Regions from separate parts of the Streptomyces sp. NPDC005962 genome, predicted to be linked through region 1. Evidence: riboswitches for the same ligand, from Rfam matches in the RefSeq annotation. Region 1 holds a riboswitch; each other region holds the start of a gene.
The links. A riboswitch is a leader RNA that binds a small molecule or an ion and turns the genes downstream of it on or off. The one in region 1 is predicted to bind cobalamin.
Positions count from the first base shown of each region.

Region 1 (3,942 bases):
GCGAGGCGCGGCACGACCTCGCGGGCGGCGAACTCCAGGATCGCGGTGACGCCGGGCCGCTGCTCCTCGGGCACGTCCAGGGCGGCCTTCGCGGCGGCCTCCAGGGCCCAGTCCGCGTCCTCCATCGCCTGGACGAGGGTACGGGCGCGCTCCTCTGCCTCGTCCGCGCCGGTGCGGGTGGCGGCCGACTCGTCCAGGCCCAGCGCCTCGCGCAGCCCGGGGAGCGCGGAAGTGCCGCCCCAGATCTGGCGGGCGCGCAGGATGGCCAGGACGAGGTTGACGCGCTCGGGGCCGGTGGGCGCGCCGCCGAGGACATGCAGACCGTCGCGGATCTGGGCGTCCTTGACCTCGCACAGCCAGCCGTCGACGTGCAGCAGGAAGTCGTCGAAGCCCGCGTCGTCGGGCCGCTCCTCCAGACCGAGGTCGTGGTCGAGCCGGGCGGCCTGGATCAGGGTCCAGATCTGGGCGCGGATGGCGGGGAGCTTGGCCGGGTCCATCGCGGAGATGGCGGCGTACTCGTCCAGCAGCTGTTCCAGCCGCGCGATGTCGCCGTAGGAGTCGGCGCGGGCCATCGGCGGTACGAGGTGGTCGACCAGGGTGGCGTGGACGCGGCGCTTGGCCTGGGTTCCCTCGCCGGGGTCGTTGACCAGGAACGGGTAGATCAGCGGCAGGTCGCCGAGCGCGGCGTCGGGTCCGCAGGCCGGGGACAGGGCCGCGTTCTTGCCCGGCAGCCACTCCAGGTTGCCGTGCTTGCCCAGGTGCACCATGGCGTCGGCGCCGAAGCCGCCGTCGGCCTGCGGGGACGCCATCCAGCGGTAGGCGGCCAGGTAGTGGTGTGAGGGCGGCAGATCGGGGTCGTGGTAGATGGCGATGGGGTTCTCGCCGAAGCCGCGCGGCGGCTGGATGACGACCAGGAGATTGCCGTGGCGCAGCGCGGCGAGGACGATCTCGCCCTCGGGGTCGCGGCTGGTGTCCACGAACATCTCGCCGGGCGGCGGGCCCCAGTGCTCCTCGACCGCGTCGCGCAGCGCCTGCGGCAGCGTGGCGAACCAGCGGCGGTAGTCGGCGGCGGGGACCCGGACCGGGTTCTTGGCCAGCTGCTCCTCGGTGAGCCAGTCCTGGTCGTGGCCGCCCGCCTCGATGAGGGCGTAGATCAGCTCGTCGCCCTCGCCGGAGACCAGGCCGGGGAGCGACCCGGGGCCCTCCTCGGGGCCGAAGTCGTACCCTTCGGCGCGCAGTCGGCGCAGCAGGGAGACGGCGCTGGCGGGGGTGTCGAGGCCGACCGCGTTGCCGATCCGGGAGTGCTTGGTGGGGTAGGCGGACAGGACGAGCGCGAGGCGCTTGTCGGCCGCCGGTATGTGCCGGAGCCGGGCGTGTCGTACCGCGATTCCGGCGACACGCGCGGCGCGCTCGGGGTCGGCGGCGTAGACCGGCAGCCCGTCCTCGTCGACCTCCTTGAAGGAGAACGGCACGGTGATGAGCCGTCCGTCGAACTCCGGGACGGCGACCTGGGTCGCGGCGTCCAGCGGCGACAGGCCCTCGTCGTTCTCCTCCCACGCGCTGCGCGAGGAGGTCAGGCACAGCGCCTGGAGCACGGGGACGTCGAGTCCGGCGAGCGCGCCCGCGTCCCACGCCTCGTCGTCGCCGCCCGCCGACGCCTCGGCGGGGCGGGTGCCGCCCGCGGCGAGCACGGTGGTGACGACGGCGTCGGCCGCGCCGAGCGCCTCGATCAGCTCGGCTTCGGGGGACCTCAGGGAGGCGACGTACAGCGGCAGCGGGCGCGCTCCGGCGTCCTCCACGGCCCGGCACAGCGCCTCCACGAAGGCGGTGTTGCCGCTCATGTGGTGGGCCCGGTAGTAGAGCACCGCGATCACCGGGCCGGTGACGTCCTCGCGCGCGGTGCGCTCCAGCGGCCCCCAGGTGGGGGCGGGGGCGGGCGGCTCGAAGCCGTGGCCGGTGAGCAGCACGGTGTCGGAGAGGAACCGGGCCAGCTGCTCCAGGTTGGCGGGTCCGCCGTGGGCGAGGTAGGCGTGCGCCTCGGCGGCGATCCCGACCGGGACCGTGGACGCCTCCATGAGCTGGGCGTCAGGGGCCTGTTCACCGGTGAGGACGACGACGGGGCGGTCGCCCGCGAGCAGGGTTTCGAGGCCTTCCTCCCAGGCGCGGATGCCACCGAGCAGCCGCACGACGACGAGTTCGACCCCGTCGAGGAGTCCGGGCAGGTCGTCGAGCGCGAGGCGCGCCGGGTTGGCGAGGCGGTACGGCACCGGGCCCGTGGCCGCGCGGGCACTGAGCAGGTCGGTGTCGGACGTCGACAGCAGAAGGATCATGGCTCGGCGCCTTCCTCGGGGTCCGCGCCCCGGGCGGGTTGAAAGACGGCGGGAGTTCCTGGCTCGCACGGCGGGCTGCCGTGCTCACAGTGGCGGGACCGCACCGGATTCGCACCGGTTTCCTCCCCTTGACGCCATCTTGTGCGTCCGGCGGGCCAGACGGCCCGCCGCACGAGCATAGTAGGCGTTGCTGACCTGGCACGGGACGGTGAGGGCCGACCGATCGTCGGTATGCTCGCCGCCATGCCCATCCCCCCGACAACCGTCCCACCTGCGGATGAAGCGCCCTCCGAAGCGGCCTCTCGGCGGGCGCGCGGACGCGATGACGCCTGCCCCGGCGCGCTGCGGCTGCACCCGGCGGACGACGGCTCCCTGGCGCGCGTCCGGACCCCGGGCGGCCTGCTGACGGTCCATCAGGCGCGGGCACTGGCACGGGTCAGCGAGGTGCTGGGGGACGGCAGGCTGGACCTCACCTCGCGCGGCAATCTCCAGCTCCGCGGCCTGGACGCGGCCTGCGGCGGCGAGCTGGCGGCCGGGCTGCGGGAGGCCGGGCTGCTCCCCTCCGAACGGTACGACCGAGTCCGCAACATCGTGGCGTCCCCGCTGAGCGGGCTCGACGGCGCCGGATGCGGCGATGCCACGGCGTGGGCACGGGAGTTGGACGCCACGCTGTGCGCCGGTGCGTGGGGCGAGTTGTCCGGCTTGTCGGGGCGTTTCCTGTTCGCGATGGACGACGGCCGGGGCGATGTGGCCGCGCTGGGCGCGGATGTGACATTGATCGCAACGCGGGACGGCGGAGCCGTGCTTCGGATGGGCTCCGGGACTGACGGGGCTGCGCTGGAGGTGCGGGCGCGGGATGTGCCGCGCGCCGCCGCGCTGGCCGCCGTGGAGTTCCTGACCAGGGCCGGGGAGAGCGGTACGCGGGCGTGGCGGGTGCGGGAACTGCCCGGGCAACACGCCGTGACCGCCGACGGCTTGGCGGCGCGACTCGCGGACGAGGGTGTCGAAGCCGTACGAATCGGGCACGGGAAGCCGGGCGACGCGCCCGGCACACCGCCCGCGCCGGGCGTCGTGTCCGGGCCGGACGGGCGCCACGCCGTGTCCGTCCTCGTTCCTCTGGGCCGGGTACGCGCCGCGCAGTGGCGGCTGCTCGCCGGGCTCGCCTCCCGGAGCGGGTCCGGTGAACTGCGTGTGACACCCTGGCGCGGCGTGGTGCTCCCGGGGTTCACCGCGGACGGCGCGGCGGCCGCGGCGCGGGAAGTGGCCGAGGCGGGGCTGGTGACCGCGCCGGATTCCCCGTGGGTCGGGGTCGGCGCGTGTACGGGACGGCCGGGCTGCGCCAAGTCCCTGGCCGATGTGCGCGCCCACGCGGCGCGCGCGGTGACGGAGTCGGTGGCGGACACGGTGGCGGGCGGTCCCCGCTCCCCCGACGCGCCGCCGGTGTACTTCTCCGGCTGCGAGCGGCGCTGCGGCCACCCCGGCGGCCGCTGGGTGGACGCGCTCGCCACGTCCGGGACGGACTACCGGCTCACCGTACGCGACACGCGCGAGCCGGACGGCGAGACCGACGGGGGCACCGGCGGCGGGGAGACCGGCGGCGGCGTGACAGATG
Region 1 covers NZ_JBEXVE010000004.1:347,968-351,909, forward strand. The annotation lists gene cobN (cobaltochelatase subunit CobN) at 1-2,330, opposite strand, end outside; cobalamin riboswitch at 2,363-2,514, opposite strand; gene cobG (precorrin-3B synthase) at 2,574-3,942, shown strand, end outside.

Region 2 (3,942 bases), on a different contig from region 1:
GCCCGGATCGAGCGTACGCAGCAGACTCATCCAGACGATGCCCGACCAGCCGCCGCTCTTGCGGGTGTCATCGTGGCTGAAGGTGACCGCCAGCGTGGAGACCACGGCTATCAACGCCAGCGAGGCGAGGCCGAGCCAGCCGATCAGGGCGGGCGTCCCCCGGTCCATCGTGCCGTCGAACCAGTACCGCAGCCGGTCCCGCAGCCTCATCGCACGTCCCCATCCCCCCGGCCACCCACCGGACTTACGGTCTCCCAGAGCAGTTGATCATTCTCGCAGGGTTACCCGGGTCCACCGGCCGCCGCGATGGGGGAGACGGCATACGGGCAGGTCACCAGGCGGCGTGGGCCTGCGGACCGGCCTCGACGGACGGTTCGCCGCCCGCCTCGGCGAACGCCTGGAGCGCCTCGATGAGATGACGGCGCTGTCCGGCGGGCATGACGTCGACGATGCGCGCGATCTCCTGGCGGCGCCGATCGGTGACCTCGGCCACGATCCGCCGTCCGGCCGGGGTGAGCGAGATCATGCTCGTACGCCGGTCCTCGGCGGAGACGCCGCGCTCGACCACGCCCGTCGTGACCAGGCGGTCGATCATGCGCATGGCGGTGGACGGCAGGACCCCCAGCTCCGCGGCCAGCCCGGACAGGCTCAGCGGCCCTCCGGCGTCCAGGACGACCAGCATCCGGAACTGCGGCAGCGTGAGGGAGTCCTCCACCGCGGCCAGGGACCGGGCGGAGACGGCGAGGAGCAGCCGGGACGCGGTCAGCACGGCGGTGACCATGGCCTCGGCGTCGGATTCGGGGTCGTGGGGCGCGGGTCCGTGGGTCTCGGGTCCGCCGGACGCGGGCCGGTCGGACTCAACAGGTCCGGTATCCGAGGCATATGTGGCGGTATGTGAGGTATTCGGGGCCTCGGAGTGCGAGGCCTCGATATCGGGCTGGGAGCCTAAGTGACGGCGCGGCATAGGCCCTTTCTACCCTTCGTCCCACCCGGCCGCGCACGCCGCCGCCCGCCCGCCGCCCACCGGTCCACTTCAGGGCAGGGGGATGCCCGATCCGCCGCCACGGCCTAGGCTGGGTCCCGCAGCTGGTTCGCCCTGCCCGCCAGGCAGGCGCGTCGCAAGAGGGAACCCGGTGGAAATCCGGGACTGCCCCGCAGCGGTGAGCGGGAACGACCGCCGTCATACGCACTGGGTCCGGGAGCCGGACCCGGGAAGCGACGGCCAGTAGGTGCCTCGTACGGCACGTCGTCACGACCTGACGTACGTGACGACGTCACAAGGCGCGCCCGCGAGTCCGAAGACCTGCCCGTTGCCCGTGCGCGACCGCTCGCGCGCGGACATCCCGGTGACCTCGAGGGCGGGTCGGCGTACCACCAGGCGGACGCGCGTACCGAACGCGCCGATCCGCCGGGTTCGTCACTCCTTCGCGCCCCCGATCCCGCCGGGATCTTCAAGAGACACGCTCGCGAAGGAGAGCTACGTGACAGCGACATCCGCGGCCGCGGCGGCACGGGCCACCGTGTACGGCTACCCGCGCCAGGGGCACCACCGCGAACTGAAGAAGGCCGTCGAGGGCTACTGGAAGGGCCGGGTCGGCGCCGACGCCCTCCGCGAAACCGCCGCCGACCTGCGCCGGGCGAACTGGCGGCAGCTGGCCGACGCCGGTATCCACGAGGTGCCGACCGGCGACTTCTCGACTTACGACCATGTGCTGGACACCAGCGTCATGGTCGGCGCCGTCCCCGACCGGCACCGCGCCGCCGTCGAAGCCGACGCGCTGGACGGCTACTTCGCCATGGCGCGCGGCAACCAGGAGGCCGCGCCGCTGGAGATGACCAAGTGGTTCGACACCAACTACCACTACCTGGTCCCCGAACTCGGACCCGGCACCGTCTTCAGCGCCAACTCGACGAAGCAGACCGCCGAGCTGTCGGAAGCGGTCACGCTCGGTCACACCGCCCGGCCGGTTCTGGTCGGTCCCGTCACCTACCTCCTGCTCGCCAAGCCCGCCCCCGGCGTCGCGCCGGACTTCGAGCCGCTCACCCTGCTGGACCGGCTGCTGCCGGTGTACGCGGAGGTGCTGGCCGATCTGCGGGCGGCCGGCGCCGAGTGGGTCCAGCTGGACGAACCCGCGCTCGTCCAGGACCGCACCACCGCCGAACTGAACGCCGCCGCCCGCGCGTACCGCGAACTGGGCGCCCTCACCGACCGCCCCCGGCTGCTGGTCGCCTCGTACTTCGACCGCCTCGGCCCGGCCCTGCCGGTCCTGGCCAAGGCACCCGTGGACGGGCTGGCGCTCGACTTCACCGGGCCCGCCGCCGCCAACCTCGACGACCTCGCCGCCGCGGGCGGTCTGCCCGGCAAGCGCCTGGTCGCGGGCGTCGTGGACGGCCGTAACGTATGGATCAACGACCTCGCCGCCTCGCTGTCCACGCTCGGCACCCTGCTCGGCCTCGCCGACCGGGTCGACGTCGCCGCCTCCTGCTCCCTCCTCCACGTCCCCCTCGATACGGCGGCCGAACGCGACATCGACCCCCGGATCGCCCGCTGGCTGGCCTTCGCCCGCCAGAAGACCGCCGAGGTCGCGACCCTCGCCCGCGGCATCGCCCGGGGCACCGGCGCCATCGCCGCCGAACTCGCCGCCAACCGCGCCGACCTGGCCTCCCGGGCCACCTCCGCGCTCACCCGCGACCCGGCCGTACGCGCCCGCGCCGGAGCCGTCACCGACGCCGACGTCCACCGCTCCGCGCCGTACGCCGAGCGCGCCCCGGCCCAGCGCGCCCGGCTGCGGCTGCCCGCGCTGCCGACGACCACCATCGGCTCGTTCCCGCAGACCACCGAGTTGCGCACCGCCCGCGCCGATCTGCGGGCCGGACGCATCGACACCGCCGGATACGAGCAGCGCATCGCGGCCGAGATCCAGGACGTGGTCTCCTTCCAGGAGAAGACCGGCATCGACGTCCTGGTGCACGGTGAGCCCGAACGCAACGACATGGTCCAGTACTTCGCCGAGCAGCTCACCGGCTACCTCGCCACCCAGCACGGCTGGGTGCAGTCCTACGGCACCCGCTACGTCCGCCCCCCGATCCTCGCGGGCGACATCTCCCGGCCCGAGCCCATGACGGTGCGCTGGACGACGTACGCCCAGTCCCTCACCGACCGCCCGGTAAAGGGCATGCTCACCGGCCCCGTCACCATGCTGGCCTGGTCCTTCGTCCGCGACGACCAGCCGCTCGCCGACACCGCCCGCCAAGTGGCCCTCGCCCTGCGCGACGAGGTGTCCGACCTGGAGGCCGCCGGAACCCCGGTCATCCAGGTCGACGAACCCGCCCTGCGCGAAACCCTGCCCCTGCGCACCGCCGACCGCCCGGCCTACCTGGCCTGGGCCACCGAGGCGTTCCGCCTCACCACCGTCGGCGTCCGCCCGGACACCCAGATCCACACCCATATGTGCTACGCCGAGTTCGGGGACATCCTCCCGGCCATCGACGACCTCGACGCCGACGTCATCAGCCTGGAAGCCGCCCGCTCCCATATGGGGGTGGCCAGGGAACTCGCCGACGCCCACTACCCCCGTGAGGTCGGCCCCGGCGTCTACGACATCCACTCGCCCCGCGTCCCCGGCCCCGCCGAAACCGCCGCCCTGCTCCGCACAGCCCTCGCCGCCCTCCCCGCCGAACGGCTCTGGGTCAACCCCGACTGCGGCCTGAAGACCCGCGGCTGGCCCGAGGTCCGCGCTTCCCTGGACCACCTCGTCGCCGCGGCCCGAGAGGTCCGCTCGACTCTCTGACCTGACGTGTACGGGGTCGGCTCGGCACCCACCGGATGTTGGCCGACCCCGTACATGTACTGCCAAGCTGAACGCATGGCGGAACTGAACGGACAGCCTGTCGACCCCGACGCCGCGCTGACGCTGGCGCTCACCAACTACGGGCACTTCA
Region 2 covers NZ_JBEXVE010000001.1:133,126-137,067, forward strand. The annotation lists gene ABZ370_RS00655 (potassium transporter TrkA) at 1-210, opposite strand, end outside; gene ABZ370_RS00660 (MarR family transcriptional regulator) at 332-781, opposite strand; cobalamin riboswitch at 1,071-1,326, shown strand; gene metE (5-methyltetrahydropteroyltriglutamate--homocysteine S-methyltransferase) at 1,482-3,791, shown strand; gene ABZ370_RS00670 (aminotransferase class IV family protein) at 3,867-3,942, shown strand, end outside.
Region 2: another riboswitch for cobalamin. It lies ahead of metE (5-methyltetrahydropteroyltriglutamate--homocysteine S-methyltransferase); the one in region 1 lies ahead of cobN (cobaltochelatase subunit CobN).

Region 3 (3,942 bases), on a different contig from region 1:
GTGGCGGTCGGCGCGATGGCCAGCAGCAGCGAGTTGCGCATGCCGGTCGTCGCCATCCGCGTCCGCAGAGCCTCCCAGCGCTCGGGCCAGGTGGCCGTGGCGCCGGTGTAGTGGTCCGGGTGGAGCACGCCGCGCGCGGTGCGGGTCTCGGCCCAGGCCGGGTGGGGGCCGTGGCGCTCGGCGAGGTCGCAGGACGCCTCGTACGCGGCGAGCATGATGCGCTCGGAGATCCGGGTGGAGAGCGCCGTCGCCTCGGCCGAGTCGAACGGCAGCCGCAGCCGGAAGAAGACGTCCTGGAGGCCCATCAGCCCCAGACCCACCGGGCGCCAGCGGGAGTTGGACGCCCCGGCCTCCTCGGTGGGGTAGAAGTTGATGTCCACCACGCGGTCGAGGAAGGTCACGGCGGTCCGGACCGTCTTGTCCAGCCGCTCCCAGTCCATCTCGCCGCCCTCGCCCAGGTGGGCGGCGAGGTTGACCGAGCCGAGGTTGCAGACGGCCGTCTCGCCGTCGTTGGTGACCTCCAGGATCTCGGTGCACAGGTTGGAGGAGTGGACGACCCGGCCCGCCTCGGCGGTCTGGTTGGCGGTGCGGTTGGCGGCGTCCTTGAACGTCATCCAGCCGTTGCCGGTCTGCGCGAGGGTGCGCATCATCCGGGAGTACAGCTGGCGCGCCGGAACCTGCTTGAGCGCCCGGCCCTCCGCCTCGGCCTTCCGGTACGCGGCGTCGAACTCGTCACCCCACAGGTCGACCAGCTCGGGCGCGTCCGCCGGCGAGAACAGCGACCAGTCGGCGTCCGCCTCGACCCGGCGCATGAACTCGTCCGGAATCCAGTGCGCGATGTTGAGGTTGTGGGTGCGGCGGGCCTCTTCGCCCGTGTTGTCCCGCAGCTCCAGGAACTCCTCCAGGTCCGCGTGCCAGGTCTCCAGGTAGACGCAGGCCGCGCCCTTGCGCCGGCCGCCCTGGTTGACGGCCGCCACGGAGGCGTCGAGCGTGCGCAGGAACGGCACGATGCCGTTGGAGTGCCCGTTGGTGCCACGGATCAGCGAACCGCGGGCGCGGATGCGCGAGTACGACAGGCCGATGCCGCCCGCGTGCTTCGACAGCCGCGCCACCTGGTGGTAGCGGTTGTAGATCGAGTCCAGCTCGTCCAGCGGCGAGTCCAGCAGGTAGCAGGACGACATCTGCGGGTGCCGGGTGCCGGAGTTGAACAGCGTGGGGGAGCTGGGCAGGTACGACAGCGTGCTGGTCATCCGGTACAGCTCGGCGACGTCGCCCACCGCCCGCTCGGACAGGTCCTCGGCGAGCCCGCAGGCCACCCGCAGCAGGAAGTGCTGCGGGGTCTCGACGACCTGACGGGTGATCGGGTGGCGCAGCAGATACCGGCTGTGCAGGGTGCGCAGCCCGAAGTAGCCGAAGCGGTCGTCGGCGCCGTCGGCCAGCGCCTGGTCGACCAGCGCGTCCAGCCGGGCGGCGTGGGTGGTGACGAACTCGGCGGTGGAGTCGGCGATCAGGCCCTCGCGGTGGCCCACGGCGACGGAGGCGGAGAAGGAGTCCGCACCCTGCCCGGCCGCCTCATCGGCGATCGCGCGGGTCAGCAGCCGCGCGGCGAGCTTGGAGTACTCCGGCTCCTCGCCGATGAGCCCGGCCGACGCCTCGGTCGCCAGGGAACGCAACTCCGCCTCGTCCGAACCGGGGTGGCGGCCGCGCAGGGCGGCGGCCGCGACCCTGCCGGGGTCGGTGGCGGGCAGGTCGGCGGTGAGCGCCGTCAGGGTCCGCAGCAGGGCGGTCCCGGGCGCGTCGGCCGCTGCCGTGAAGTCCGTTGCCTCTGAAACCGGATCGGCGGGCGCGATGGTCACTGAAGTGTTCTCCCTCGCTCGGCTGGGGGCCTTCGAGGGCGGTGCGCGATGGCCGCTCACGGGCATGCCGATTCCGCTTCAGGGCACACCGCGCAGCGTCCATCGACCCAACCCGCGAGGCCCGGACGTATGCAGACGGCCGTCGGCAGGTCATCGGACTCACGGGTACGCGAAAGCGCACACGTACACCGTTGCGGGACAGTTCCGGATTCGCACCGGATTCCCCTGCGGCGACAGCGAGCACGAGCATACATCTTGTGTCGCGCTGCGCACGCGCCCCCAGATGTTGTGTCGTCAGCTGGGTGGATTCGCATAAATGTGCTAGTCGCGTCGGCTTTGGCCGCGCTGGAATCCCAGGGAAAACTAGCTTCCCGGACCGCTCGTCCGCCATTCGTCCAGGGCACGGGCGAGGCGCTCGCGGTAGCCCGCGTAGCCGTCCCCGTAGGCGCCGAGAAGCTCGCTCCGGGGCTCGACGGTACGGGAAGCGGCGCGCCAGTGGGACGCGTCCACGGGGTCGCCCAGCGACCGCCAGGCGACCGCGACGGCGCCCCGCGCGCCGACTTCCGGCTCGTCCGGGACGACCACCGGGTGACCCATCACATGGGCGAAAATCTCCGTCCAGGCGGCGGACCGTACGCCTCCGCCGCACAGCGCGAGCCGCCCCGAGAGCCCGGCCGCCTCCAGGCAGTGGCGGGCCGCGTAGGCGATGGCCTCGCAGACGGCCCGTACGGCGTCGGCACGGGTGGTGGCGAGGCCGAGGCCGTCCAACCGCCCCTGGGCGGCGGGTTCCACGAACGGGGCGCGCTCCCCGGCGCCGGACAGGAAGGGCAGCGCGGTCACCCCGTTCGCGCCCGGCGGGCTCTGCGCGAGCAGGGCGTCCAACTCGGCCGTGGTCGTCCCTGTGAGATCGAGCACCCATCGCAGCGCGGCGGTGCCGACCATCGCGGGCATCGCGCGCAGCCAGCGGTCCGGGTCGGGGGTGCACAGCCACATCCCGGCCGGATCGGCGGCCGGGTCCACCGCCGCGCGGTCGGTGAGCACCTGGCAGGCCAGCGTGGTGCCGACGGTGAGCAGTCCGTCGCCCACGTCCCGCACCCCGCTGCCGATGGCGCACGCCGGAAGGTCGTACGGGCCGGAGACGACGGGCAGTCCGGGCGGCAGCCCGGTCAGCCGGGCCCCCTCGTCGTCCAGCGCGAGGACGCCGCCGGGCGCGGCGGGCGGGGGCAGCAGCCGGGCGTGGTCGGCCAGTCCGCACAGCTGCAGGGCGCCCGGCACATACGTACGGGTGGTGACATCCAGGAACGGCAGCGAGGCGTCGGAGGCGTCCACGGTGATGACGCCCGTCAGTCGCTGGGCGACGGCGTCCACGCAGTAGCCCGCGACCGCCGCCCGCTCCAGAGCCTCCGGCTCGTGCTCGGCCAGCCAGCGCAGCAGCGGGGCGTGGCAGCCCGGGAACAGCCCGGAGCCCGTGAGGGCGTAGAGGGCGGCGAGGGTGCCGTCGGCGCGCCAGCGGGCGACGGTCCCGCCTCCCCGGCCGTCCAGCCAGGAGATCGGCGGACGCACCGCCCGGCCCGCCTCGTCGCGCAGCCACAGCCCGTCGCCCTGGCCGGTGAGCGCGAGCGCGGCGGGCGGGCCGGGGAGCGCCGCGGCCACTTCGCGCACCACCTCGGCGACCGTGCGCAGCACGTCCTCCAGGTCCTGTTCGACCCGGCCGCCGGGAAGCCGGTCCAGTCGACTGGGGCGGGCGGCGGAGGCGAGGGCGGCCCCGTCGCGGCCGAAGGCCACGGCCTTGGTGACGGAGGTGCCGACATCCACTCCGATGATCGCGCGCATGGCCTGCCGCCCTCCGGAACTCGGTGCTCCATCACATCAGCGATGCTAGATTTAACACTCGATACGTGATGAGGCAATGGCGCACACACTGGCCGACGCAGGGGAGCCCCGGATGACCGCCCGACTGCTGCTCGTACGCCACGGGGAGACCGTGTGGCACGCGGAGAACCGGTACGCCGGAATCTCGGACATCGCGTTGACCGAGCGCGGCCACCGGCAGGCGCGGGCCCTCGCCCACTGGGTGCGGGGCCGT
Region 3 covers NZ_JBEXVE010000013.1:5,252-9,193, forward strand. The annotation lists gene ABZ370_RS22290 (ribonucleoside-diphosphate reductase subunit alpha) at 1-1,856, opposite strand, end outside; cobalamin riboswitch at 1,983-2,123, opposite strand; gene ABZ370_RS22295 (FGGY-family carbohydrate kinase) at 2,220-3,689, opposite strand; gene ABZ370_RS22300 (histidine phosphatase family protein) at 3,802-3,942, shown strand, end outside.
Region 3: another riboswitch for cobalamin. It lies ahead of ABZ370_RS22290 (ribonucleoside-diphosphate reductase subunit alpha); the one in region 1 lies ahead of cobN (cobaltochelatase subunit CobN).

Region 4 (3,942 bases), on a different contig from region 1:
CCCGACCACGACGACCGGCAGCCCGGCGGCCCGGGCCAGCCCCAGGTTGACGATGTCGGTACGGCGCAGATTGATCTCGGCCGGGCTGCCCGCGCCCTCGCAGATCACCGCGTCGTGGGTGCGCCGCAGCTCGTTCAGACAGTCGGTGACGGTCTCCAGGAGGCCTTCGCGCCGCCACTCCGCGTGGTAGCCACGCGCGCTCATCTCGCCCACCGGCTTGCCGAGCAGCACCACCTGGCTGCTGCGGTCGCTGCCCGGCTTCAGCAGGACCGGGTTCATCAGGGCGCTCGGTTCGGCGCGCGCGGCGGCGGCCTGCATGGCCTGGGCCCGCCCGATCTCGGCGCCGTCCTTGGTGACGAAGGAGTTGAGCGACATGTTCTGCGCCTTGAACGGGGCGACCCGGAGCCCTTTGCGCGCCAGCCAGCGGCAGATGCCCGCCGTGACGACGCTCTTACCGGCGTCCGAGGTCGTCCCCGCGATGAGCAGTCCGCCCCCCAGGGTCATCGGTTCACCCTTTCCTGATCGGCTCCGGAGCCCTGAGGGGCACCGGAGCGAGCCGCGACGGTGGTGAGCAGGGCCAGCGCCGCCACCCGCCGCGAGAGGCGGATCGCGCGCGGGATGTCGGCCGCCGTCACGGGACGGCCGCCCGGGTTCAGCACGGGGCGGTGCTCGACCCGGCCCCCGTACGTCAGCGTGCCGCCCAGCCGGACGCCCAGCGCGCCCGCGAACGACGCCTCCACCGGGCCCGCGTTGGGGCTCGGGTGGCGTCCGCCGTCGGCGCGCCAGGCGCGCCGCGCGCCGCGCGGGTCGGGCCCGGCGAGGGTGGCCAGCACCGCGGTGAGACGGGCGCCGGGCCAGCCCGCGGCGTCGTCCAGCCGGGCCGCGGCCCAGCCGAACCGGCGGTATCGGGCCGACTTGTGGCCCACCATGGCGTCCAGCGTGTTGACGGCCCGGAAGCCGACGAGCCCCGGCACCCCGGCCACGGCCCCCCACACCAGCGCGCCCACCACCGCGTCCGAGGTGTTCTCGGCCACCGACTCGACGACCGCCCGCGCGATCTGCCGCTCGTCCAGGGCCTGCGGATCGCGTCCGCACAGATGGGGCAGCCGCTCCCGCGCGGCGTCGACGTCCCCGGCGGCCAGCGCGTCACCGATGGCCCGGGCCTCCCGGACCAGCGAGGTACCGCCCAGCACGGCCCAGGTGGTGGCGGCGGTCAGCGCGGCGTCGGCGGCACGGGAGGGCCCCACGAGGGTGCGTACGGTACGCGCCAGCAGCGCGGCACCGGCGGCCGCACCGCCCGCGCACAGCGCGGTGTGCAGGGCCCCGGAACCGCGGTGGTCGCGCCACAGCCGCCGCTCGACGGCCGCGGCGGCGCGCCCGAACGCGGCCACCGGATGGCCGCGGCGCGGATCGCCCGTGGCGAGGTCGCCGAGGAAGCCGAGTGCGGCGCCGCACGCGTACGAGGCGTGATCGGCACGCATCCTTCAGACCGCCGTCATGCCTCTGCGGCGGGGACCGCCGCCGAGCATACGGACAGTTGGAGCTGACGGCGTGGCAGTGCCGGGCATGGCGGTATGTCCTCACTCAGGGTCCGCGCCCTGGTTCGACGTGACCGGCGGTGAAAGTCTCCTGGCTCCCGGATCGGCGGCTCTCCCGGTCTTCCAGCCCTCCTCGCTACGGACGGCCGTGACCCCTTGCGGTGAGGGGAGAGCGCTCCCCGGTGACAGTGGCGGGACCGCGCCGGATTCTCACCGGCTTCCTCTCCTGCCGCCGTTTGGCTCGGGAAGTCCACCATGGGGTGCGAATGGCCGTCAACTCGCATTTGACCTGCGATGCCAGAGTGTGCGGAGCTCCACAGGCGCACACCTGGCAACGACCGCGGGGCGGCGGGCGCCGATAGCGCCCACCGCCCCGCGGCTTCCGTGGCTTTCAGGCCACGATCAGATAGATGCCGTACGCCACCACCGCGGCGCACAGCGCGAAACAGGCGTACGCGCCGGTGCGCGCAACCGGGGACGCGCCGCCCGCGGTGGCCTGGGGCTGCGCCTGAGCCGTACGGGAGGTGCCCATGATGCCCAGGGTGAAGACCCCTACGACGCCGACCGTTGCCGCGAGGCTGATGCCGAAGACCTGGCCGAGTGCCGCCCAGTCGATCTGCATGGTGTGTGCTCCCTGTCAGCTGCTGGAACGGGTTCCCGCGGCGGCGGGAGTGGGTGCGGAGGGGGACGAGGCGTTCCGGGTATCCGTGCCGCGCGTGCCGTCGGTGCCGGCGGTGGCAGACACGGTCGTCGGCTGTGCGGACCCGGCCGAGGCGGCCTTCCCGGCGGGCGGCGGGGCCACCGACCGCACGGCGGCGGTGACGACACCGACCGGCTCGGCGGACTCCGCACCCGGCGCGTTCACGTTGCTGGCGTCCACCGGCTTGCGCCGCGAGAGCACCCAGATGACACCGCAGCCGAGCACCGCGAGGACGGCGACCGCGGCGATGCCCCCGCTGCCCTGGCCGGCCAGGAGCGCCGCACCGGCGGCCACCAGACCGGCGGCCGGGAGGGTCAGCACCCACGCGACGACCATGCGGCCCGCGGTCGACCAGCGCACCACCCCGCCCTTGCGGCCGACGCCCGCGCCCATGACGGCGCCCGAGCAGACCTGCGTGGTGGACAGCGCGAAACCGATGTGGGAGGAGGCCAGGATGACGGTCGCGGCGCCGGTCTGGGCGGCGAAGCCCTGCGGCGGCTGGATGTCGGTGATGCCCTTGCCCATGGTGCGGATGATGCGCCAGCCGCCCAGGTAGGTGCCGAGGGCGATGGCGAGACCGGCGGAGACGATCACCCACATGGGCGGGTCGGAGTCGGGGGCGATGACGCCGCCGGTGACCAGCGCGAGGGTGATGACGCCCATGGTCTTCTGTGCGTCGTTGGTGCCGTGGGCCAGGGATACCAGGGCGGCCGAGGCGATCTGCCCGGCGCGGTAGCCCTTCGCGGTGTCCTCCGCGGCCCGGTCGCGGGCCAGCCGGTAGGTGAGCCGGGTGGCGGCCACCGTGGCGATGCCCGCCACGACCGGCGCGGCCACGGCCGGGATGAGGACCTTCATGACGACCGCGTCGCCGTTGACCCCGTCCATGCCGACGGAGACCACGGTGGCGCCGATGAGGCCGCCGAAGAGGGCGTGTGAGGAGCTGGACGGAAGACCGGCCAGCCAGGTCACCAGATTCCAGAGGATCGCGCCGACCAGCCCCGCGAAGATCACCTCGGGCTGGATGCCGGACCCCTCGTCGATGATGCCGCCGGAGATGGTCTTGGCGACCTCTATGGAGAGGAAGGCGCCGACGAGGTTCAGGACTGCCGACATCGCCACCGCGACCCGGGGACCGAGTGCTCCGGTGGAGATGGTGGTGGCCATGGCGTTGGCCGTGTCGTGGAAGCCGTTCGTGAAGTCGAACACCAAGGCCGTGACGATCACGATCCCGATGAGAAGCGTGATGTGTTCCATACACCCGGTCAATCAGTTCGGAGGGCGGTCAGTGCCACGGTGAACGTAAGGAAACTGGGTGAACGGGAGATGAACTGAGGCGGGCTTCATGGTGACGCGGGCGCGGTGGTGTGAGAACGGCTGGTTTTCGACCGGACTCCCTTTCGCCATACGGTATTTGACATCCATACATCGGGCTGATGTAAGCCGCTCCGTCCGGTGTTCCTGTGGAAGGATCACGCCCGGAGGTGAGGGCCCATGACGGAGCCGCGATCGGCACGACAGCCGCAGTCCGTACGACGGACGCAGTCGGCGCGACGGCCGCAGCCGAGGCTGACCCAGCCCCTGCGGCAGGCCTGGGCGCATGTGGTGCGGACGGCCCGCAGAACCACCGCCGACGGGCTCGTCGTCGGCACCTCGGGCAATGTGTCGGTCCGGGTCGGCGACACCGTCCTGGTGACCCCGAGCGGC
Region 4 covers NZ_JBEXVE010000012.1:193,605-197,546, forward strand. The annotation lists gene ABZ370_RS21875 (cobyric acid synthase) at 1-504, opposite strand, end outside; gene ABZ370_RS21880 (cobalamin biosynthesis protein) at 501-1,481, opposite strand; cobalamin riboswitch at 1,623-1,763, opposite strand; gene ABZ370_RS21885 (hypothetical protein) at 1,930-2,160, opposite strand; gene ABZ370_RS21890 (inorganic phosphate transporter) at 2,176-3,492, opposite strand; gene ABZ370_RS21895 (class II aldolase/adducin family protein) at 3,730-3,942, shown strand, end outside.
Region 4: another riboswitch for cobalamin. It lies ahead of ABZ370_RS21880 (cobalamin biosynthesis protein); the one in region 1 lies ahead of cobN (cobaltochelatase subunit CobN).